Salinivibrio kushneri: one gene and its partner. The protein of the gene in region 2 interacts with the protein of the main gene of each other region in a pairwise test. Links are inferred from orthologs where the notes say so. Each region holds a gene or a part of one and is shown on either strand. Other genes may lie near its edges.

Region 1 (3,328 bases), 1.0 Mb from region 2 along the record:
CAAAGTCTTGCCAGTTCATCAATTCTTTTTGTGCTTTTAGCATCACCTCGCGTGGCAACATCGCGGGGCCTGCGGAGAAATTATATACCTTATCCATGTTGGGGAGGGGCTCCTGCTTATTTATCACTTGCGGCGTCGAAAGTCGCAATGGTTTCTCTGTTTTAAAAGGCGTGTGATTGATTTAACACGTTTCGCGAGTAATTTGAAAGCGCCAACGCAGTTCCGAACACAATTTCCATCATCACTCCTGACAATAGGCATTAAAAAAGGGTGCAGTTCACTGCACCCTTAAAACGTTATCTCAGCGACACGTTACCCGTTTTGATCATCATCCGACTCTGGCGGCTGCTCTTGCGCATCGCTGTCGTGATCATCGGCCGTCGTGGACGCCTCGCTGCCTTCAGACTGAGTGGTTGTCCCGGCCTCATTAGCCAAGGCTTCCATCTCGTCTTCGTCAGGCTCCTCGATACGCTGCAAGCCTACTACTTTCTCGTCATCACTGACGCGGATCAGGCGCACACCTTGGGTATTACGACTCACCTGGCTGACCTCTTCCGCACGCGTACGTACCAAGGTACCCGCATTGGTGATCATCATCAGCTCATCGCCTTCACACACCTGGATGGCACTGACAACATCGCCGTTACGCTCAGACACTTTGATTGAGACCACCCCTTTGGTGGCGCGACTCTTGGTTGGATATTCAGCCAACGCAGTACGCTTACCAAAGCCGTTCTCAGTCACGGTCAAGATTTCCGCATTCTCTTGCGGAACAATCAACGAAACGACCTCATCGTTTTCAGCCAGCTGAATGCCTCGTACCCCCGCGGCAGTACGACCCATTGCACGGACGGTGTCATTGGATGCAAGGAAACGCACCACTTTACCGAATTGCGAGAACAGCATCACTTCACTGCTATCGTCAGTGAGCTGCGCACCAATTAGGCTATCGCCGTCGCGCAAGTTCACTGCAATGATCCCGGCGCTCCGTGGACGACTAAAGTCAGTCAGTGGTGTTTTCTTCACTGTACCATGAGCCGTGGCCATAAAGACGTATTTGTCTTCTTCATACTCACGTACTGGCAAGATCGCGGTAATACGCTCATCTTCTTCCAGCGGGAGTAGATTGACAATTGGCTTACCGCGCGCATTACGCGATGCATGCGGCAGCTGATAGACTTTCAGCCAGTACATACGTCCGCGCGTCGAGAAGCACAGTATTGTGTCATGGGTGTTCGCGACCAGCAGTCGCTCAATGAAGTCTTCATCCTTCATCCGCGTGGCTGATTTACCCTTACCACCACGGCGCTGCGCTTCGTAGTCACTCAATACCTGATACTTGACGTAACCATCGTGTGACCAGGTCACGACCACATCTTCTTCATTGATAAGATCTTCAATATCAATGTCTGCACTCGCGGCAGTGATTTCGGTGAGACGCTTGTCGCCAAAACCATCACGGACGGCTTCGAGCTCTTCACGGATCACTTCCATGAGACGTTCGGTGCTCGCTAGAATATGTAGCAGTTCAGCAATTTGATCGAGTAAGCCCTTGTACTCATCCAAGATTTTCTCATGCTCAAGCCCAGTAAGCTTGTGCAAGCGTAAATCGAGAATCGCTTGTGCTTGCTGCTCGGTCAGATAGTACGAGCCATCGTCACGGGCACCAAACTCCGGTGCCAACCATTCGGGGCGCGCGTTTTCGCCACCGACAGCTTCGAGCATGGCGGACACACCCCCCAGCCCCCAGCCTTGATCCTGTAGCTCTTGCTTGGCCACGGCAGGTGTCGGCGCTTGACGAATGAGCTCAATCACTTCATCAATGTTGGCCAGTGCAACCGCCAAGCCTTCGAGGATATGGGCACGGTCGCGCGCTTTACGCAACTCGTACACGGTACGACGTGTAACCACTTCACGGCGGTGGTTAACGAAGCACTCAAGCATCCCTTTTAGATTAAAGAGTTTTGGCTGGTTGTTATCCAGCGCCACCATATTAATGCCGAATGACGTCTGCAATTGAGTTTGCGCATAGAGGTTGTTAAGTACCACCTCAGCCACCGCATCTCGTCGACACTCGATGACAATCCGCATGCCCTCTTTATCAGACTCATCACGCAGCGCGGAAATACCATCAATTTTTTTGTCTTTAACCAGTTCGGCGATCTTTTCAATCAAGCGCGCTTTGTTGACTTGGTAAGGGATCTCGTTGACAACAATGGTCTCTTTACCATTTTTGTCGGTTTCGATATCCGCTTTGGCACGCAAGTAGATCTTACCACGGCCCGTTTTGTAAGCGTCTTCTATCCCTTTACGGCCATTGATCATTGCCGCGGTTGGGAAGTCTGGGCCTGGGATATACTCCATCAGCTCATCGATCGTGATGTCTTCATTCTCGATATAAGCCAGGCACCCGTTAACAACTTCGTTGAGATTGTGAGGTGGGATGTTGGTTGCCATCCCGACCGCAATCCCGGAGCCGCCATTAACCAGCAGGTTGGGAACACGCGTTGGCAATACGTCCGGGATTTGTTCAGTACCGTCATAGTTCGGCACATAATCCACGGTTTCTTTGTCGAGATCGGCAAGCAGTTCATGGGCGATTTTCGCCATGCGCACTTCGGTATAACGCATTGCCGCCGCTGAGTCACCGTCGATAGAGCCGAAGTTACCTTGGCCATCTACCAACATGTAGCGCAGTGAGAACGGCTGCGCCATACGCACTATGGTGTCGTATACCGCACTATCACCATGGGGGTGATACTTACCGATTACATCGCCGACCACACGGGCCGATTTCTTATATGGCTTGTTCCAGTCGTTGCCAAGTACGTTCATCGCGAATAATACGCGGCGGTGTACTGGCTTTAGGCCATCACGCACGTCAGGAAGAGCTCGGCCAACAATGACGGACATTGCATAGTCGAGATACGAGCTTTTCAGCTCCTCTTCGATATTGACTGGCGTGATCTCTTTAGCAAGATCGCTCATGGAGCCAACATCCCTCAAATAATGTTTGCGTATTCAAATACGTGACCACGGAGAATAACACAAACCCTCTCTCGAGACACGTGAATATGGCTAAGATGTATCACGGATCTCGTTAGCAAACGCTCTGAGCGCGTCTACACGGACAAAAAGCCACCACTTCCGTACCTGACTACGATTTTTTTGCTAGATAAGCCCACAAGGTGGCTGAGCGCGAAAAAAGGATCCTTAACCTAACTTGGACTCAAGATCACTTTCTTACGCAAAACTGGCGATATCAGCCATACTTAAAGGTGACTGCGCTTTCCCCCTTTTCTGGGGGTAAGCCTTGATATAAAAGAGG
Region 2 (7,780 bases):
GCTGGATCATGCTGACCAATACCCAGAGCGCCTCGAGCGTGAAGGTAAGGTCATGGCCGATTATGAAAAGCGTAAGGCATTGATTATTAAAGATGCCAAAGCAGCAGCTGCCGCGGTTGGTGGGATGGCTGAGCTGGATGAAGACTTGGTTGAAGAAGTCACTTCACTGGTGGAGTGGCCAGTGGTACTGACTGCCTCTTTTGAGGACAAGTTCCTTAAAGTGCCATCAGAAGCGCTGGTGTACACCATGAAAGGCGACCAAAAGTACTTCCCTGTCTATGACGCTAACGGCGAGCTACTACCTAAGTTTATCTTCGTCTCTAACATTGAATCGAAAGATCCGGCGCAGGTTATCTCAGGGAATGAAAAAGTCGTGCGTCCTCGCCTCGCGGATGCTGAGTTCTTCTTTGATACTGACCGCAAGCGCCCATTGATTGATCGCCTGCCAGAGCTAGATAGCGCGGTATTCCAAAAGCAATTGGGTACCATCAAAGATAAAACCGACCGCATTACGGCACTCGCAGGACAGATTGCAGAGCGTATCGGTGCCGACAAGGCACACACTGAGCGCGCGGGCCAACTGGCTAAGTGTGATCTCATGACCTCAATGGTGTTTGAGTTCACCGAAACCCAAGGCGTGATGGGCATGCACTATGCGCGTCATGATGGCGAGCCCGAAGCCGTAGCGCTGGCGCTGAATGAGCAATACTGGCCACGCTTTGCCGGTGATAAGCTACCTACGACGCCGGTCTCCTCAGCACTCGCGATGGCTGACAAAATGGATACCATCGTGGGCATCTTTGGGATTGGTCAAGCACCTAAAGGCAGCGACCCCTTCGCCCTGCGTCGTGCCGCGTTAGGCGTTCTGCGTATTATCGTCGAGAACGGCTATCAGCTTGATCTTGTCGACCTCATCCGCGATGCCAAAGCTCAGTACGATGACCGTCTGACTCACAAAGAGGTAGAGGCGGATGTCCTCGACTTTATGCTAGGTCGTTTCCGCGCCTGGTACCAAGATATGGGCTATAGCGTGGATATCATCCAAGCGGTGTTGGCACGTCGTCCAACCAAGCCTGCTGACTTTGACAGTCGCGTTAAAGCGGTGTCGCACTTCCGCAGTCTTGAAGAAGCCGAAGCGCTTGCCGCGGCCAATAAGCGTGTAGGCAATATCTTGGCCAAGTATGACGGCGAGCTCCCTAGCAGCGTCGACACTAGCTTGCTACAAGAAGACGCTGAAAAAGCATTAGCGGACGTAGTGGCAGAGAAAGTCGCCGCGGTTAAACCTTTATTTGCTGACAGCGATTATCAAGGCGCATTGACCGAGCTGGCGCAACTGCGCACACCGGTTGATACCTTCTTTGATAACGTGATGGTCATGGCAGATGATCCTGCACTGAAAGCCAACCGTTTAGCGATGCTTCATCTTATCCGTGAGCAATTCCTCAACGTGGCAGATATCTCTGTTCTACAGAAGTAATTATCAGCAATACACGACTCAGCCCCGCTATGACGCGGGGCTTTTTTTTGGGGTGTTTATACGCGTACGCCTGTCTTCGCTACCAACTCTCGTCTAACTTGCTACCAACTCTCACGCTCGTTGGTTACCGACCTCAACGACGCTAATCTCCCTGCTTATCGAACGATGCCCCGTAGGTTTCACGTGGAACATCTGGCTTGTTGTTCATTGAGCGACGCTGACCGTCAGAGTGTAGAGATTATGTAACAACTCCTGTCAACCACAGCAGTTAGTGACTATCAGCTAACAAACTTATCAGACTTTCTTTTATACAACATATTGTTGTATGTTGATTGCAGCTTAACCACAACAACGATACAGATATTTAAAGGCAGTAATCATGGAAGTCACTCACTTTGGCGAGAAGTTAGCAAATCACTCGGGCATCACACAGTTAATGGACGATCTTAATGACGGCTTGCGTAATCCAGATGCCATTATGCTGGGTGGCGGCAACCCCGCTGCGATACCGGAAATGCTCGATTACTTCAAAACACTGGGCCAATCGATGCTCGATGATGGAAGCCTCGTTCATGCGATGGCCAACTATGATGGTCCACAAGGTAAGTCAGCCTTACTCAGCGCGCTCGCCGAGCTGCTAAATAAAACCTATGGCTGGCAGCTTTCTAGCAAAAACATCATGCTGACCAATGGTAGCCAAAGTGCATTCTTCTATCTCTTTAACCTATTGGCTGGGCGCTACGCCGATGGCAGCCACAAAAAAATCTTGCTGCCCCTGGCGCCCGAATATATCGGTTATGGTGACGCCGGCATCAACGACGATATCTTTGTTAGCTACCAACCTGACATTGAATTATTGGATAACCGCCAATTTAAGTACCACATCGACTTCAGTCGCCTAAAGATTGACGAAAACATTGGCGCCATCTGTGCTTCCCGCCCGACTAACCCTACCGGGAATGTGTTAACTGATAACGAAATTCAACAACTGGACCAACTCGCACGCGACAACAATATTCCACTGATCATCGATAACGCCTATGGCACGCCCTTCCCTGATATTATCTTTGAAGACGTCGCACCGTTCTGGAATGAAAACACCATCCTCTGCTCTAGCCTCAGTAAGTTAGGCTTGCCGGGTGTGCGTTGTGGGATCGTGATTGCGAATGAAGCCGTGATCAGTGCGATGTCAAATATCAACGGCATCGTCAGCCTGTCGCCAAACAGTGTGGGGCCAGCAATGGCGCTAGCGATGATCGAACGCGGTGATCTATTACGCTTAAGTAAAGATGTCGTTCGTCCGTTCTACCAACAAAAGTCGCAGCGCACATTAAAGATGGTACTCGAGACCATTAACGATGATCGAGTTCGTGTTCATAAGCCAGAAGGAGCGATTTTCCTTTGGCTCTGGTTTAACGATCTCCCAATCTCCACCCAAGAGTTATATAAACGCTTAAAAGCCCGCGGTGTACTGGTGGTACCCGGGGAGTACTTTTTTATTGGCGTCGAGAGTGAAGACTGGCCACATGCCAAGCAATGTATCCGAATGAACTACGTGCAAGATGATAGTGTGATGCAGAAAGGCATTGATGTTATTGCTGAAGAAGTCGCTCGCGCTTATCAAGAAGGCTAACATGTTTCACGTGGAACCATTGGACAATAGTGTTCCACGTGAAACCTCTCTTGCTTGTCATATATCACTACCAGCACTGCGGTAACGTCGTAACGTTCATTTCGATTGTTTTAGAGAATGATGGAGACTAGGCGCTTAGCCACTTCAGCCTTCATCTATCCATATGTAGTTCATACTTCCCTTACTACTCCACTTCTTATCCCACGCCAACTACGCAGATTGACCACTGGCAAACATGTGCTTTTGATGCAATCCTCACTTGCCTTCTCATCGTTAATCCCATACTAGGGCAATTATAGGAAAAGCAATAATGTCTGATGACACTCGGAGCATCAGGTGTAGTAATTGCTATATGAGCCAGCATCTTCTTCACTCTATACGACCAACCAACTATTTTTGTCGATGAGCATGGGTACTCAGTAAATACAGGAGGAAGCACAGTGAAGAAACTGAAAGAAAAGATGCCATCCACCCGTACGTTGACCGGCATAGAATATAGAAGAGGTTTCACGTGGAACCTGCTAACGTCGGGGTAAGAATCAGTGCAGCGATTACAGTGGAAGCGTCCAATTAATACCAGTCTTTAGTGTACCCTTTACGCGCGACAACATATTGAACAACCAAGCAACAAAAAGGGCAGCCATGCTGCCCTCTCCTTTTCGTATCGTTCTGGCCGACACTTACTCAGCGTTTTCGAGTAAACGGCTACCGATTTCGATGCGACGAGGTTTTTCCTCTTCAGGCACCTCACGCACTAAATCAATATGCAGCATGCCGTTTTCCATGTTGGCCCCCGTCACTTTGATGTGATCATCAAGCTGGAACTTGCGTTCGAAGTCACGCTCAGCAATGCCCTGATACAAGAACTTCGTATCTTGGTTACGTGCGCCCTTTTTACCGGCGACGATTAGGCTATTTTTCTGCTGAGTGATATCCACTTCATCTTGGCTAAAGCCTGCCACCGCCATGGTAATGCGATATTGGTTTTCTTGGCTTTGCTCAATATTGTAAGGAGGAAATCCACCCGCATTATTGGTGTTGCTGTTCTCAACCAGATCGAATAAACGATCGAAGCCAATTGCAGTACGATAGAGTGGAGAGAAATCAAAATTACGCATAATCTTACCCTTCCTATGAAGCAATAAAATGTTATCTACGGCTTTCCTTTTTGGACAAGCCCCCGGCGACCCAATGGCATCGCCTCATTACTCTATATAGGGTTGCGCAAATTGATTTCAATGGCTGATAGTAAAATTTTTGCTGTCGTGAGTGGCGTACTATTCGATATCTAACCACTCTCCCCTAGCGCATAGTACTAATCGAGCGGTGCCACGCGCACTAAGTGCCCATCAGGATCTTGAATCACGAAGGTTCGGCCAAACACATCATCGTAAGGAGGTTGAACAACATTGATGGTTAGGTTGTTCGACCATTGGTCAAAAACGGCATCAACGTCATCATTGGTGGGCACCATAATGCCAATTTCGCTTAGTCGTGTGATTGATGGTGAGGGCTGCTCGCCGCCGGTCCACAACGCGAACAAAGCATCGCCCTGCTCAGAGGCAGAAAAGGCGACGTATCTTGGGCTGGTAAACACTGGCTCACACTGAAACAGTTGCTGGTAGAAACTCACGGAACGGTCAATATTAGACACATAAACCAGTTGGAGATTAGCACGCGTTTTTATAGACATCAGGCTTCCTATCACTTTGTCATTACGGAGCTATTGAGTCTACCCACCCACAAAAACACTGTATATAAAAACAGTTATGTATTGCGATTTTTCTCCCAAACAGACATGAAAAAGGCCAGCAATGCTGGCCTTAGTTATTGATAAATAATTAATTTATCACTTACACATCGAGATTTTCGACCTTCAGTGCATTATTCTCGATAAAGGCACGACGTGGCTCAACTTGATCACCCATCAAGGTGGTAAACAGCTCGTCTGCCGCTACCGCATCTTGAATGGTCACCTGCATCATACGGCGACCTTCAGGATCCATGGTGGTTTCCCAAAGTTGTTCAGGGTTCATCTCACCCAAACCTTTATAGCGCTGACGAGACACACCACGGGTTGACTCTTTGATCAACCAATTAAGTGCTTGCTCGAAGCTCTCTACCGCTTGCGTGCGTTCACCGCGCTTAACATACGCCCCTTCATCCAAGAGATCATTCAAAGTTTCTGACAAGCTGGCGATTCGGCCGTACTCTTTCGAGTTCAGGAAGTCATAGCTCACCAAGTACTTGTAATCAACACCGTGCGTGCGCACCACCAGCTCAGGCACCCATACTTGATGTTCTTCATCAAGTCGGCATGATGCCTGATACTGGCTTTCACCCGTTGATTTGCGATTCAAGATCCCAACAATGTTTTCTACCCATTGCTTAGCCGCCCACTCGTCGCGTAGTTCGTCGACTGACAAGCGTGGTTGATAAAGTAGCTCATTGAGTAGCGCGGCGGGATAACGACGCTTCATGCGCTGGATCAGCTTAAGCACACCGTTGTACTCTTTAACCAATTTTTCGAGTGACTCGCCGTGCATCGCTGGCGCATCTGGGTTCACGAACAATGACGCATTCTCCAACGCCAATGCGACCTGATACTGCTCCATCGCCTCATCATCTTTAATGTATTGCTCTTGCTTGCCCTTTTTCACTTTATAAAGCGGTGGCTGAGCAATATAGATGTAGCCTCGTTCAATCAACTCTGGCATTTGGCGATAGAAGAAGGTCAACAGCAAGGTACGAATGTGTGAGCCGTCGACGTCCGCATCGGTCATGATAATGATGCTGTGATAACGCAACTTATCTGGATCGTACTCTTCACGGCCAATGCCACACCCCATTGCCGTGATCAGCGTTGCCACTTCTTGCGAGGACAGCATTTTATCAAAGCGGGCTTTTTCCACGTTGAGGATCTTACCTTTCAAAGGCAAGATTGCCTGGTTCTTACGGTTACGCCCTTGCTTAGCCGACCCACCTGCCGAGTCACCCTCCACAATGTAGAGTTCAGATAATGCAGGATCTTTTTCTTGGCAGTCGGCAAGCTTACCGGGAAGGCCAGCTAAATCCAACGCACCTTTACGGCGGGTCATTTCACGTGCCTTACGTGCCGCATCACGCGCACGGGCAGCGTCGATGATCTTAGTACACACGACTTTCGCATCGGCAGGGTGCTCAATGAGAAAGTCTGACAAGTGGCTGCTCATGGCGGATTCAACCGCAGACTTCACTTCTGAAGACACCAGCTTGTCTTTGGTCTGGCTTGAGAACTTAGGATCCGGTACTTTCACCGAGACCACCGCGGTCAAGCCTTCACGGGCATCATCGCCAGACGTCGCGGCTTTGGCTTTCTTAGAGTAACCTTCTTTGTCCATGAAGCTGTTGAGCGTACGTGTCAATGCGCCACGAAAACCAGCAAGGTGAGTACCGCCATCGCGCTGCGGAATATTGTTGGTAAAGCAGTAGATGTTTTCTTGATAGCCATCGTTCCACTGCATTGCTACTTCAACGCTAACGCCATCTTCTCGAGTATGCTCAAAATGGAAGACTGATGGGTGGATGGAGGTTTTCTTGTTGTTGAGGTGTTCAACAAACGCGCGGATGCCGCCTTCATATTTAAAGTGATCCGCTTTGTCTTCTTCGCGCTCATCAATCAGCCTGATGGAGACACCCGAATTAAGGAAAGACAACTCACGCAAGCGCTTGGCAAGCACGTCATAGTTAAAGTTGATATCAGAGAAAGTCTCTTCACTTGGCCAGAAACGAATACGGGTACCGGTTTGGTCGGTCTCACCCATTTCAGCCAGCGGCCCTAACGGTTCGCCGTGGGCAAAGTTGAGCTGATGGACATGGCCATTACGCCAAATAGTCAGTTCCAATTTCTCTGACAAGGCGTTGACCACCGACACCCCAACCCCGTGAAGGCCGCCAGACACTTTGTAAGAGTTGTCATCAAATTTACCGCCAGCGTGGAGGACGGTCATGATCACTTGTGCGGCCGATACACCTTCTTCCTCATGAATATCCACAGGGATGCCACGGCCATCATCACGCACTGATACCGAGCCATCTTCGTGGATGGTCGCCACGATATCATTACAATGTCCGGCCAGTGCTTCATCGATCGAGTTATCGACCACCTCAAACACCATGTGGTGCAGGCCGGTACCATCGTCGGTATCGCCGATATACATTCCCGGACGCTTACGCACGGCATCCAAGCCCTTCAGTACCTTGATACTCGATGAATCGTATTCGTTGGACATTGAGTTACTCTCGCTTATTTATCCTGCGTTAATTTTGCCATGTTCCACATGAAACATCTTACTATTTTCGTCGCAAATTTCCGCGACTTGATCGGCACTAATGGCGCTAACAAAAACCTGAGCCCCGATACGGGTCAACTCACTGGCCAATAGTGCTCGCCGGCGACTGTCTAATTCGGAGGCAAAGTCATCTATTAAGTAGATACACGCGATACCTTGCCCCTCACTATACAACTGGCCTTGTGCAAGCCGAAGTGCACACACCATGAGTTTTAACTGTCCGCGCGATAGCACATCATCAACCGGCGTACCTGCCACCTTGATGCGCAAATCCGCTTTATGCGGCCCTGACACCGTGTATCCCATCTGCTGGTCGCGCTCAAAATTCGCCGCCAACAA

Evidence for each region. Proteins that work in one complex are often made in the same cells at the same time.
Region 1: the proteins of gyrB (region 2) and gyrA interact in binary tests that used the Escherichia coli proteins (3 or more experiments, as listed by UniProt). The link is inferred for Salinivibrio kushneri from one-to-one orthologs.

What each region holds. Positions count from the first base shown.
Region 1 is NZ_CP114588.1:1,014,773-1,018,100, reverse strand. Bases 113-3,328 are described here. They hold gyrA (DNA topoisomerase (ATP-hydrolyzing) subunit A), read right to left. Parts: upstream 2,989-3,328; coding sequence 313-2,988; downstream 113-312. In the rest of the region: serC (3-phosphoserine/phosphohydroxythreonine transaminase), read right to left, coding at 1-97. UniProt on the Escherichia coli protein: A type II topoisomerase that negatively supercoils closed circular double-stranded (ds) DNA in an ATP-dependent manner to maintain chromosomes in an underwound state.
Region 2 is NZ_CP114588.1:3,135-10,914, reverse strand. The notes cover bases 4,673-7,780. They hold gyrB (DNA topoisomerase (ATP-hydrolyzing) subunit B), read right to left. Parts: upstream 7,382-7,780; coding sequence 4,964-7,381; downstream 4,673-4,963. Other genes in these bases: recF (DNA replication/repair protein RecF), read right to left, coding at 7,400-7,780; N8M53_RS00025 (VOC family protein), read right to left, coding at 4,673-4,803. Also shown: glyS (glycine--tRNA ligase subunit beta), read left to right, coding at 1-1,477; N8M53_RS00035 (valine--pyruvate transaminase), read left to right, coding at 1,857-3,110; N8M53_RS00030 (Hsp20 family protein), read right to left, coding at 3,791-4,228; more of N8M53_RS00025, read right to left, coding at 4,426-4,672. UniProt on the Escherichia coli protein: DNA gyrase negatively supercoils closed circular double-stranded DNA in an ATP-dependent manner to maintain chromosomes in an underwound state.